Regions from separate parts of the Enterococcus sp. AMC1623 genome, predicted to be linked through region 1. Evidence: predicted binding sites of a transcription regulator. Region 1 holds the regulator's gene; the other holds the start of a gene.
What was found. Region 1 encodes LexA, which represses DNA repair genes until DNA is damaged. Its sites were predicted from a motif close to CNAACANNTGTTNG; they were not measured.
Positions count from the first base shown of each region.

Region 2: recX (recombination regulator RecX) is a predicted target of LexA. The motif match lies at 3,489-3,502, and genes of this name have one in related genera.

Region 1 covers NZ_CM177096.1:800,974-807,967, forward strand. The annotation lists gene AC4BC7_RS04045 (glucosaminidase domain-containing protein) at 1-501, opposite strand, end outside; gene tkt (transketolase) at 745-2,739, opposite strand; gene AC4BC7_RS04055 (DUF896 family protein) at 2,841-3,083, opposite strand; gene lexA (transcriptional repressor LexA) at 3,257-3,874, shown strand; gene hemH (ferrochelatase) at 3,945-4,841, opposite strand; gene AC4BC7_RS04070 (MFS transporter) at 4,848-6,185, opposite strand; gene hemQ (hydrogen peroxide-dependent heme synthase) at 6,199-6,951, opposite strand.
Region 2 covers NZ_CM177096.1:213,514-220,507, forward strand. The annotation lists gene AC4BC7_RS01070 (PolC-type DNA polymerase III) at 1-1,865, shown strand, start outside; gene rlmD (23S rRNA (uracil(1939)-C(5))-methyltransferase RlmD) at 1,910-3,286, opposite strand; gene recX (recombination regulator RecX) at 3,515-4,297, shown strand; gene mutY (A/G-specific adenine glycosylase) at 4,287-5,450, shown strand; gene ntdP (nucleoside tri-diphosphate phosphatase) at 5,544-6,077, shown strand; gene AC4BC7_RS01095 (hypothetical protein) at 6,288-6,986, shown strand.

The sequences.
Region 1 (6,994 bases):
ACCACTATAATTAGAAACGCCTGTGGAATAGCTTGTACTTCTTAATAATGCGGCATGATCTTGTAGAGATTCCCAATAAGAGCCATATACTCTAAATGGTTCATTCATAGAGACCCATTGCCCATTAATGTATTCTTGTGTTCCTAACCAAATAGATGGTTCAGAACCATACGCTTTAATACCAAACAAATTGTAATGTGGAGCTGAAGATAACAGTGATGTTCCATTGCCACTTTCTAATAAAGCTTGAGCAATCATTACAGATGCATATAAATCGTTGCTTGCTGCAATTTGTTGAGCAGTTGCACCAATCTGGTTGATTAACCCTTGCGCCCCATTTTCAGTAGCATATTCTTGTGCTTCCACTTGCTGAGGAACCATTGCCATAGTAGTCGGAGCTAACACTAATCCTGTGCCTAATAAAGGTAATACTGCTTTTCGATTTAAAGTATATTTCCTTTGTATTTTTTGATGGCGCTCACTACGTGTTTTGTAAGTCATAACATCCTCCTAAAAAGCTTTTCGAAAACTATATGAAAAAAACCATACAATCTAATGATAAAGCCATTGTATGACAAAATGCCAATGAAAACAATTTTTTTGTTCAAGTCTTTTAAAAAAAACGAACATAAAGTCTGATTTATCAACTTCCACATTACAAAAAGTTTTTAAAAAAACTTTCAATAAGATGTATAATATTTCTCCATAAAACAAAAAAAGAGGGCGAATCTGCCCTCTTTTTTATTAAATTGATTTAAATGTATTTACAACATTTTCAACAGTGAAGCCAAATTCAGCTAAGACTTTATCACCAGGGGCAGATGCACCAAAATGATCAATCGTAATGGTTTTTCCATGGCACTTCACATATTTTGCCCAACCAAATGAGGAACCTGCTTCAATTGCCACACGTTTTTTCACGCCTGGAACTAAAACAGAAGCTTTGTACTCATCTGATTGTTCGTCAAACAAATCAAAACTTGGTAAAGAAACAACCGATACGTCAATTCCTTCTTCAGCTAGCACTTTTTGTGCTTCCACAGCTAAGTTGACTTCTGAACCAGTCGCAATTAAAATACCTTCTGGTTTGTCTCCTTTTTGAGCCGAAATGACATACCCACCTTTGGCTACATTTTCATCGGCATTTTCTTTTGTCCCTTCAATGACTGGTAAGTTTTGACGACTTAATACTAAAACAGTTGGTTTATCCGCTGATGTCATGGCTAATTTCCAAGCGGCACGTGTTTCATTCCCATCCGCTGGACGAATCACTTGCACATTTGGCATACTACGTAAGCTAGATAATTGTTCTACTGGTTCATGGGTTGGTCCATCTTCCCCAACTGCTACAGAGTCGTGTGTTAACACGTAAGTAACGGGAATATTTTGAATCGCTGACAAACGTACCGCTGGACGTAAGTAATCAACGAAAACAAAGAACGTTCCGCCATAAACACGTGTGCCTCCATGTAATTGAATCCCGTTCATCGCAGCTGCCATCGCAAATTCACGAACACCAAACCAAATATTACGGCCTTCGTATTGTCCGGGTTCGAAATCTTTTTCAGCAGCGACCATCGTATTGTTTGAGGCAGATAGATCGGCTGAACCACCCCATAAACTAGGGACAGCTTTTGATAACGCTTGAATCATGTCTTTACTTGACACACGGCTAGCTTGACTTGATCCCACTTCATAAGTTGGTAATTCTGCTTCCCAATTTTCTGGCAATTCTCCGGCAAAAGCTTGGTTGAATTGGTTGGCTAATTCTGGATAAGCGGTTTCGTATGCTGCAAATAATTCATTCCAAGCTGCTTCATACTCAGCACCTTTGTCGACCATTGTTTCTTTAAAACGTGCTGCAACTTCTTCAGGTACAGAAAATTCAGGATAGTCCCAGCCGTACGCTTTTTTCGCTGCTTGAATGCCTTCTGCTCCTAACGGTGCACCATGAACAGAAGAGGTACCTGCATTTGGTGCGCCAAACCCGATGACAGTTTTCACTTCAATCAAGGTTGGTTTCTCTGTTTCTGCTTGCGCTTCTTCAATCGCTTTAGAAATCGCTTCTAAATCTGTTCCTTCTTCTACAAGGATATGTTGCCAACCGTAAGCTTCAAAACGTTGTCCGACATTTTCTGTGAACGCTTTTGATGTTGGACCATCTAAGGAAATATCATTTGAATCATATAATACAATTAATTTTCCTAATTTCATATGACCTGCCATTGAAGCTGCTTCTTGAGAAACACCTTCCATTAAATCACCATCTCCACAAAGTCCATAGGTGTAATGATCAATCACGTTAAATTTCTCACGATTGTAAGTAGCAGCTAAATGAGCTTCAGCCATTGCCATTCCGACTGCCATGGCAATCCCTTGTCCCAGTGGTCCAGTCGTTGCTTCGACGCCATCTGTATGGCCAACTTCTGGATGCCCTGGTGTACGGCTATCCCATTGACGGAAGTTTTTCAAATCATCGGTCGTTACATCATAACCTGCGCAATGCAATAAGCTATATAATAACGCTGAACCATGTCCTGCCGAAAGCACAAAACGATCACGATCGACCCAATTACGAGAAGTTTTTGGATTTACTTTCAAATGTTTTGTCCATAATGCGTAGGCCATTGGAGCAGCCCCCATTGGTAGTCCTGGATGTCCCGAATTTGCTTTTTGTACCGCATCAATACTTAATGTACGTAGCGTATCAACACCAAGTTGATCAATTTTATCAAACAATACTAACGCCTCCTATTTAGGTTTTTTTTACCTATATTACATATCTATTATAAAAGATACCTCTGCAATTATCAATACTTTTTGCATCGGTATCTTTTATTTTACTTTCTATTGTGTAAACCTTTCGCTTTTTGAATTTGTTTTAGTTTTTCCGGCGTCACATCATTGCCTTCTGGATCGACTACTTTCATCCCTTCAATATGGTGCTTCATCCCACCACGAAAAGCTGTAATATACTCTCGTCTTAATGTTTGCTGTTCTGCTTGTTCCTTTTCAGTAAGTCCTTCTGTTTTTTTCTTTTTAGCTAACTCATTAATTCTATCTAATTTTTCTTTGGATAACATGATATCAAGCTCCTTTCTTTTCCATCTTATACAAAACAATCAAAAAAAACAATCAAAACAGAAACCGAACGTTTGTTTGATTTTTTTCAGAGCATATGTTACACTACGTTTAATAAAACTAGTCATATTTTTCATTTTATAATGATTCAAATAAAGGAAAGAAGGTGTTCGTTTTGGCAAAACGTACAGAAAACCGACAACTTGAAGTTTTAAAATTTATTCATACTCGAGTCAGTGAAAAAGGGTATCCACCTACAGTGAGAGAAATTGGTGAAGCTGTGCAACTTTCCTCTACATCAACTGTTCATGGTCATTTATCACGTTTAGAAAAAAAAGGCTTAATCCAAAGAGACCCTACAAAACCTCGAGCCATTGAATTAACCACACTGGGCTTAGAAACAATCGGTGCTCAACAACAAAAAATCCCTTTGTTAGGTGTAGTAACTGCTGGTGAACCCATTTTAGCAGTAGAAGAGGCTTCTGATTTTTTCCCAATCCCTCCTAATCTAGTTGAAGATAGTGGCCAATTATTTATGTTAACCATTCGCGGCGAAAGCATGATTAATGCTGGCATTCTAGATGGTGATCAAGTAATTGTAAGAAAACAAGACATTGCTGGAAATGGCGATATTGTTATTGCTATGACTGATGAAGATGAAGCAACTTGTAAAAGATTTTATAAAGAAAAAACTTATATTCGATTACAACCGGAAAATGATTATATGGAACCAATTATTTTACCAAGTGTTAAAATTTTAGGGCTAGTTGTCGGTTTGTATCGTCACTTTTAAAAATTCTTCATATCTATAACGAAGAGCACCCAAAATGTTAACCTAAATTTTGAGTGCTCTTCATTTTTATTTAATTTGAAAGAATTTCTGCTGCTAAACCGTTAATAAAATCGGGATGAGTATTCGGCATATCTAAGCGACGGTACTCTCCATCTAATTCTTCTACTAATTCTTTACACTCAATATCATTATCATAGAGTGTTTCTAAATTATCTGCAACAAAACCAAATGGTAGGTAAATAATCTCTTCATAACCTTCTTTTAACAATTCTTCGGTCACATCTTCAACACGTGGACCAATCCATTTATCCGCTGTACGTCCAGCACTTTGCCACGCATGACCAAAGTCCAATGAACCTGCTACACGTTGCGCAATTGCTTTAGCGGCACCGGTTATTTCATCAACATACGGATCGCCATTTAGCAATAGACGCTCAGGCAAACTATGTGCCGTGAACAAAAATTTCTGCTTTTTCTCAGAATTCAATGCTGCTTGAATTTGGTTAGCCCAAAATACTTGAAATCCTTCATGTTGCCAAAAGTGACGATGTGCTGTATAGGAAATTTCTGGATAAACTTCCAATTCTTTTTCAACACGATCATGATATTGCTTAATAAAACTAGAATCATGTGGTGCTAGTACCATTCCATGAATCGTTTGAAATCCTTGCGCTACAATATCTGCCACTGCATCTTCAATAAATGGACGAATATGACGTAAACCAGTAAACACATGATACTCTACTGCGCTAGTCGCATTTAATTTTTCCTCAACAGCTAAACGTTGCGCCTCTGTGATACGAGCTAAGGGTGAAACTCCACCAATTTCTTCATAACGACCAGCTAATTCATCATAAAGTTCTTGGGAAGGTTCTTTCCCATGACGAATATGGGTATAATAATCCCAAATTTCTTCTGTATTGTTTGGTGTCCCATAACTCATTAGTAAAACTGCTTGTTTTTGCATGACAAATTATGCCTTCTTTCTCATATAAAAAATAAAAATTAGTGTGACAACCATTAAACCAATTAACATTTGGGAAAAACCAAGCGAACCAGTCGCATGTGCCAAGACACCGATTATGGTAATACCAATTGTCATACCTAATTTTTTACAAACCGATAATAAACTCAAAGAAGCATTACGATCTCTAGGCGAAGCTTCTACCACTAATACTTGTAACGGAACAGTCATTAATGCCCCAATCGCAATACCAAAGAACAACAGTGCAATCAAGAACATTTTAAACGAAACAACCGAGAAGTACATAGTAACTAAGCTAATAAAAACTAGCATCATTGTGCCTGTTGTAGAATGTGTTGCCCCTTTTCTATCTGTCCAAATTCCCGCAATTTTCGAACCAATAAAAGTTCCTACAGCCATTACTGTCATTAATGATCCTGCTTTTCTTGCATCAAGATGGAATGTCATTTCAATAAATGACGGTAAGAAAGCAAATAAAGACATCACTAAACCTGTTGTAATTCCTCCAAGTAAACTTGTACGATACGCAGGTACTTGCCATAATTTTCGTGAAAATAGTACAGCTAATTTTTCATTTTCTCGTGCTGTTTCTACCTTCATAAATAAAGTGCTAGCGATAATTAAAATTGCTGCATAAACAACTAATTCTACGATATGACCACGAGAAAACCCTCTTGTTAATAATAAATTAAATGCTAGTAAAGCTAATACAAACAAACTGTTTCCTTTGATATCAAACGATTTTGTTTCTGAGTTTGTTACTTTTGGCACAATGAAGAATGCAAGTAAGAAAATAATCGCAATTAAACATGCCATAACAAAATAAATATTACGCCAATCATGGGTTTTGGCTAAACTAACTACACTGATAATAGGTGCGACAATTGTCGATAAGGCAACTAATGCCCCGATATTCCCAACTCTTCCACCAATTTTCCTTTCTGTCTTGGCAAAAACCAAAGAAAGTGTCAACGTTAATAGCGAACTACTACCAAAAGCTTGCAGCGCACGAAAGACTAGTAACATTGGGAACGATTGACTTAAAGCAATCCCTAATACACCAACGAAATAAAACGCTAATTCTGTTAAAAAGACCATACGATAACCAAAACGGTCGATCATACTTCCCATAACAGGCGTAGCAAATAATAAACCTAATGTATAAATAGAAACAATCCAACTTTTTTCAGCAGGTGTTAACATTAATCCTCTAGCCATTGAAGATAAATTAGTACTAATAATTCCCGAATCTAATTGTGTGATAAATAAACTAATAACTAATAATGGGGCAAACCATCTTTCTGATTTTGTGGCACGTAACTCCATTGAACAAATCCTCCTAAAGCAACCCTAAATATGTTTGTAATTGTTGTGTTGTATTTAATGACGTTCCGACCATAAAATATGGAAAATCAGAATATACACTGCTGGCTTCTGAAAAGCGCATTTCATAAATAATTTTTTTAAATTCTAATGGATCTTCGGCAAATAAAGTTACGCCCCATTCATGATCATCAAAACCAATTGATCCTGTGATAAATTGACGAATTTTCCCTGCATATTTACGACCAATTAATCCATGTTCTTTCATTAGCTCACGTCTTTGGTCATAAGATAACGTATACCAGTTGACATCGCCTGAACGGACTTTGTTCATCGGATAAAAACAGATATACTCTTCTTTCGGTAATTCTGGATAAAGATTTTTATTTGTTCTTGCCCAAGCTGTCTCTGTTTTTGGCATTCCACTATATGTGCCAAGTTCAATTACGGAAACATAGCTGTGAACTGGTTGTAGGTATTGATAGATTGCCAAACTATGCCATGCGTTTTCAGCAGCATTGAGTTCTTTTAATTCTGGTCGCAACAGCATAAAACCAAAATCACCCTTGTGACCGGTCACATTCCACAAATAATGACTGCCTTTTTGTGCATCCTCAATTTCTTGCCATTCGTTCACTAACTCAGACAATTCGTTGATTGCTGCTTGCTTTGTTTCATTTGTTTCTTTTTGCCATGCTGCCCAATTCATTTGAAAAACAAGATGCAAGCAATACCATCCATCTAAGGTTTCCACCTTTTCTGTAATCATGTGTATCCTCCCTAAAAAATTAATTATATGTGTTACCGTTATT
Region 2 (6,994 bases), 590 kb from region 1:
CTGGATCAGAACAAGAAATTACCGATTTAAGTTATAATCGCGCCAAAGAATTATATGGTAATCCATTACCAGATATTGTTGAGAAACGTTTGGAAAAGGAATTAAATTCTATCATCGGAAATGGTTTCTCAGTTATTTATCTTATTTCACAAAAGCTAGTACACAAGAGTAATCAAGATGGTTATTTAGTAGGTTCTCGTGGTTCGGTAGGTTCAAGTTTTGTCGCAACGATGACAGGAATCACTGAAGTAAATCCTTTAGCTCCCCATTATTTTTGCCCAGAATGCCAATATTCTGAGTTCTATGAAGATGGTTCCTATGGTTCGGGCTTTGATATGCCTGAGAAATCTTGTCCAAAATGTGGCACTCGTTTGAAAAAAGATGGTCACGATATTCCGTTTGAGACGTTCTTGGGATTCCATGGGGATAAAGTTCCCGATATTGATTTGAACTTTTCAGGGGAATATCAACCTGAAGCGCATAATTATACCAAAGTGTTATTTGGAGAAGAGTATGTTTATCGGGCAGGAACAATCGGTACAGTCGCCGATAAGACTGCTTATGGTTTTGTGAAGGGCTATGAACGCGATCATAATCTTCATTTTAGAGGAGCTGAAGTCGATCGCTTAGCCAAAGGTGCTACAGGGGTTAAACGTACAACTGGTCAGCATCCAGGGGGAATTATCGTTATTCCTGATTATATGGATGTCTATGATTTTACGCCTATTCAATATCCAGCTGATGATTTAGAGTCAGAATGGCGAACAACTCATTTTGATTTCCATTCCATCCATGATAATATTTTAAAACTAGATATTCTAGGACATGATGATCCAACCGTGATTCGGATGTTACAAGATTTATCAGGAATTGATCCTAAAACAATTCCGACAGATGATCCAGAAGTTATGCGTATTTTTGAAGGAACGGACGTATTAGGCGTTAATCCTGAAAATATTTATTCAAAAACAGGAACTTTAGGCATTCCAGAGTTTGGGACGCGCTTTGTTCGAGGAATGTTAGAACAGACGCATCCATCCACTTTTGCCGAATTACTGCAAATTTCCGGACTATCACATGGAACCGATGTATGGTTAGGGAATGCCGAAGAATTGATTCGACAAGGAACAGCTGATCTAGCAAACGTAATTGGTTGTCGTGATGATATTATGGTTTATTTGATGCATGCGGGGCTTGATGACGGTTTAGCATTTAAAATCATGGAAAGTGTTCGTAAAGGAAAAGGGATTCCTGATGACTGGCAAGTAGAAATGAAGAAACAAAATGTTCCTGATTGGTACATTGATTCTTGCTTAAAAATCAAGTATATGTTCCCGAAAGCCCATGCGGCAGCATATGTATTAATGGCACTACGTGTAGCGTATTTCAAAGTTTACTTCCCAATTTTATATTATTGTGCTTATTTTTCTGTTCGTGCAGATGACTTCGATTTGGTTGCAATGGCTAAAGGGAAAGAAGCAGTCAAAGAACGGATGAAGGAAATTACAGATAAAGGTATGGATGCTTCAACTAAAGAGAAAAACCTTTTAACTGTTCTGGAATTATGTAATGAAATGATTGAGCGCGGATATGAATTTGGCATGATTGATTTATATAAATCAGATGCAGAAAATTTTGTCATTGATGGCAATAAATTAATTGCACCGTTTCGTGCGGTACCAAGTTTAGGACTTAACGTAGCAAAACAAATTGTTGAAGCGCGTAAAAATGGTCCATTTCTTTCGAAAGAAGATTTAGCTAATCGTGGTAAAGTTTCGAAAACATTGATTGAATATATGACAGACAATGGTGTGTTAAAAGATTTACCAGATGAAAATCAATTATCATTATTTGATATGTTATAAATAAAGAAGCGAACCGTCAAAGAATATTCGACGGTTCGCCTTTTTTAAATACGGGTTAATTTAGCGACGACTTCACAACGAGCTGTTTGTGGAAACATGTCAACTGATTGTAAATAATCGACTTTAAAAACGGTTGATAATTTTTTCAAATCTTTCGCTAAAGTTGAGACATTACATGAAACGTACACAAGTTTTTTGGGGGTATGTTTCAAAATGGCTTGCAATAATTTGTCATCTAACCCTGTACGAGGAGGATCGACGACAATACTATCAGGTGAGAACCCTTCATTTAGCCATTTAGGCAACAAATCTTCGGCTGTTCCAGTCTCATAGTGAGTATTTTCGTACCCCATACGTTTGGCATTACGTTTAGCATCTTCAATAGCTTGTGGAATGATATCCATGCCACGGACTTCTTTCGCCTTGTCAGCAATGCTTAAGCCAATCGTTCCTACACCACAATACGCATCGACCACTGTTTCATTTTCTGTAATATTGAGTGCTTTTATTGCCTCGTTATATAAGACACTTGTTTGCTTTGGGTTCAATTGGAAGAAGGCACGTGCCGATAAATCAAAAATTAACCCATTTAAATGTTCTTCAATAGCTTCTTTTCCCCACAAGTGCATAGTATCATCGCCCATAATAAGAGAAGTCTTTTTGCTTTGCACATTTTGCATGATAGACACGACTTCTGGTAATCGCTGATTGATTTCACGAATAAGTGCATTTTTTTGTGGCAATTTTGGTGAATTGGTAATAAATACTAATTGTGTTTCACCTGTTTCAATCCCAATTCTAACCATTAATGTACGTAAAATTCCTGAATTTTTGCGTTCGTCATAAATTGGAATTTGATATTTATTTACCAATTGCATAACAGTATTGATTACTTTTTGTGTGGTTTCTTCTTGAACTAAGCAATCGTCAATCGCAACTAAGCGATGTGAATTTTGCTCATATAAACCTGCTTCAGCCCGCATTTGTTTTGGATTATAACGTATTTGAAATTGAGCTTTGTTACGATAATGCCAAGGATCATCCATGCCTAATGTGTCGCGCAATTCATATTTTTGATAATTTTTCGGTTTGAATTTTGCTAGTGCTTGTGCTAATAAATCTTTTTTGAAATCCAATTGTTTGTTATACGACAAATGTTGTAGCTGACAACCGCCACAACGGTCATAAAAGTTACACGGTGGCTGTACACGATCCCGACTTTTTTTAACGATTTTTGTTAAAGCAGCTTCCGCAAAAGTTGGGGTTGCTTTCGTCACTTTGGCAATAATTTCTTCTCCTGGTAAAGCTCGCGGAACGAAGACAATTAGTCGTTTATAATAACCAATTCCCTCGCCATTGATTCCTAGACGTTTAATTTTCAGTTGTAATGTTTGTCCAGTATTTAATTGTATAGTTGACATAAGTACTCCTTTATGTAAATTAATCTTATACATTTTAACACAATTCAGTTCACTTGCCTAAAAATGAGGAAATTTAAAAAAGATAGATGCTTTCTCAATTAAAAGCTAAGACAGATCAGTCAGAAGTTGCCTTCTCTTATACAAACGTTTCGATAAAATGGTATACTTTTTATTGGTGATTTAAGAATATTTTGTTTAAAATAGAATGTATGTTCGTGAGGTGATGACATGTTGAAAATAACTACTATTCGTAAAGAAAAAGGTGCTTTTTATCAAGTGAAATTTGAAGATAAACGAGAACTTCGTGTATCTGAAGATTTATTAGTTCGCTATCGTTTATTAAAAGGCACAGAGATCGATGAAAAAATTTTTGAAGAAATTAAAAAAAGTGCAGGGTATGATATCGGCTTACAGTTGGCAATGAACTATATCAGTTATCAATTGCGAACGGAGCAAGAGATGCGAATTTATTTAAAAGACAAAGAAATAACTAGCGATGATAGTCAAAAAATTATTCAACGCTTGAAAGAGTTACAATTAATAGATGATATTGGTTATGGTAAAAGCTACGTTCGGACACAGCTACGCTTAAGTGACAAAGGCCCCCAAGCGTTGATGCAGCAGTTACGTAAAAAAGGATTAAAAGATGAGGTCATTCAAGAGGTGATATTATTGTATACACCTGAAGATCAATTTGAAATTGGCGTGCGAACAGCAACTAAAATGCTAAACACCATTCGTGGTAAAAGCCATCGCGAGACGTTACAAAAACTGCGCATGAAATTAATGCAAAAAGGGTTTTCTAGCGATATTATTTCGATGGTGATGGAAGAAATTCCTAATGAAAAAGATGAGGACGACGAATGGGACGCGTTGCAAAAAGAAGGCGCGAAATTGATTCGGAGACATCGAACAGATAAACAAAAAATAAAACAAAAATTATATCAAAAAGGATTTGATTTTGATTTAATCCAACGATTTATTGATGAGGAAGTACTAGATGAAGACTGAAAACTGGCTAGAATGGGATGAAGAAACGCTTCACTCTTTTCAAGATATATTTTTAACGTGGTACCACCAAGAAAAACGTAATTTACCATGGCGTGCCAATACGCATCCTTACAATATTTGGATTTCTGAAATTATGTTGCAACAAACGCGCGTTGACACGGTAATTGGTTATTATTATCGATTTATGGAAGAATTTCCGACCATTCAAGATTTAGCAAACGCCGATGAACAAAAACTATTAAAAATTTGGGAAGGCTTAGGTTACTATTCACGTGCTCGTAATTTAAAAGTAGCTGCACAACAAATTATGGATGAATTTGGAGGTGTATTTCCGAGCACGCCAGAAGAAATTAGTACCTTAAAAGGGATTGGACCGTATACAACTGGCGCAATTAGTAGTATTGCTTTTGGTTTACCGGAACCAGCGATTGACGGAAATATCATGCGAGTCGTTAGTCGTTTATTCGAAATAGAAGAGGATATCGCTAAAGCAAGCAGTCGTAAAGTATTTGATGCAGCCACACGAAAAATCATTTCACACACACAACCAGGTGAAATGAACCAAGCATTTATGGATTTAGGTTCAAATATTTGTAATCCGACCGCACCGAGATGTGAAGAATGCCCAATCCAAGAATTTTGTTTAGCACATAAAAATAATCATCCCACTGCATTTCCTGTAAAGTCGAAAAAAGTAAAACCCAAAGATGTTTATTATATTGCTGGAGCGATTGAAAATTCTAAAGAAGAATTTTTATTGGTTCAACGTCCCGAAACGGGATTATTAGCAAAAATGTGGCATTTTCCATTACAGGAGGTAACCAAAGAAGACTATACGGAATTATTGCGTACATGGCAAAAAGATGAGGAACAACAGCTGACATTAGATTTAGTGGCAGAAGATTTATCGCCACAAGTCTTTGAGGAATTGCCTGTCATTTGGCAAAGAAAACATTTCGGCGAAGTAACCCATGTTTTTAGCCATTTAAAATGGCACGTTCTTTTATTTTATGGACGAACAAAAGAATCTTTTACATCAGAAAACGGTCAGTGGGTTCAACCAACGGATTTTTCAACGTTTGTTTTTCCAAAACCGCAACAAAAACTCGTTACACAGTTCAATAAATATCAGAAACTTGATAAACATTTCTAGGCAAGGACGTTTTTTATTGCTATAATATTAACGATGTCGGTGTAATGAACACCCAAACAAATGCGAATGAGGTTCGCTGAGGGAAGGGTTGCTATGCGAGTTCCAAAAGAAGGAGAGTTTGTCAGCATTCAAAGCTACAAGCATGATGGCAATTTGCATCGTACGTGGCGAGATACTATGGTATTGAAAACCAGCGAACATTCTATGATTGGTGTGAACGATCACACGTTGGTAACTGAATCAGATGGAAGACGTTGGGTAACCCGAGAACCAGCTATTGTGTATTTCCACAAAAAATACTGGTTTAATGTAATAGCAATGATTCGAGAAAAGGGGGTTTCCTATTATTGTAACCTAGCTTCACCTTATTTATTAGATGAAGAAGCACTGAAATATATTGATTACGATTTAGATATCAAAGTATTTCCTGATGGAGAAAAACGATTATTAGATGTCGATGAATATGAATTGCACAGCAAAATCATGCATTATCCACAAGACATCGATTTTATTCTAAAGGAAAATGTCAAAATTTTAGTTGATTGGATCAATAATGGAAAAGGACCATTCTCCGAGGGTTATGTCGATATATGGTATAACCGCTACAAGCAATTGTCGCAAAAGTGAGAGTAACAACACAAAAAGGAGCTAGAAATCTTCATAAGGTTTCTAGCTCCTTTTATGTATTGAATGTTATATACTTAAAATATCTAATGTTATAATATTTTTTGGAAATATTATTTTTTATGTAGAAAGAGGTATTTTTATGAATAGATATTATTATGTTATCAAAGATTTATATGAAAAAAGTCGTGTTAAAAGAAGTCTGAAAGAAATATGGGGCAAAAAATAAAATGGGTGTATATTATTTTGACAGGTATGATGATGTCAATTTTAGTCTTGGTGGTTAGTGCAGTTCTACAATTTTTTATTAAAATATTTTTTTGGATTATGGCATCTGCTTACATTTTAACAATACTATTTTCTTTAGCAGCTATAGTACTAGGCAAGTTTAATAAAAATGATATTCGTTCTAGAAAAAGTTGGTTACATGAAATAAATAATTTTGATAATCTTCTATTGGCATATAAATTTGATATTATTGATATTGAACGGATGATAAAATATATTGATGAAAATATAAAAGGAAATAGAGAAGAGAATAGAAGGAAATATGATATATTTGGAAAATGCATCTCAGTAACTATTGTTTCTTTTGGAATAGGTATTGGAGTATCAATTTGGAACAGTTATGAATTCAAAGGACATGAAGCTTTAATCACCGGGGCGATCACATTACTTTCTATTACTATTGTGATAATGATACTTTTGTTTATACTTTTTTTGGTGTATGACTCATTATTAGCTAAACAAAAAATAGAAGAGAAAATAAAAATAGCTTTACAAGAAATTTTATTCAGACGACGTAGTGTTAGAATGTATATTATTATAAAAAGAAACTCATATAAATTACTGGAAGATTCGACAGTAAAATATCATTATATTAAGCATAATAAAAAAAGAAATGATTCATAGTCTAGCTA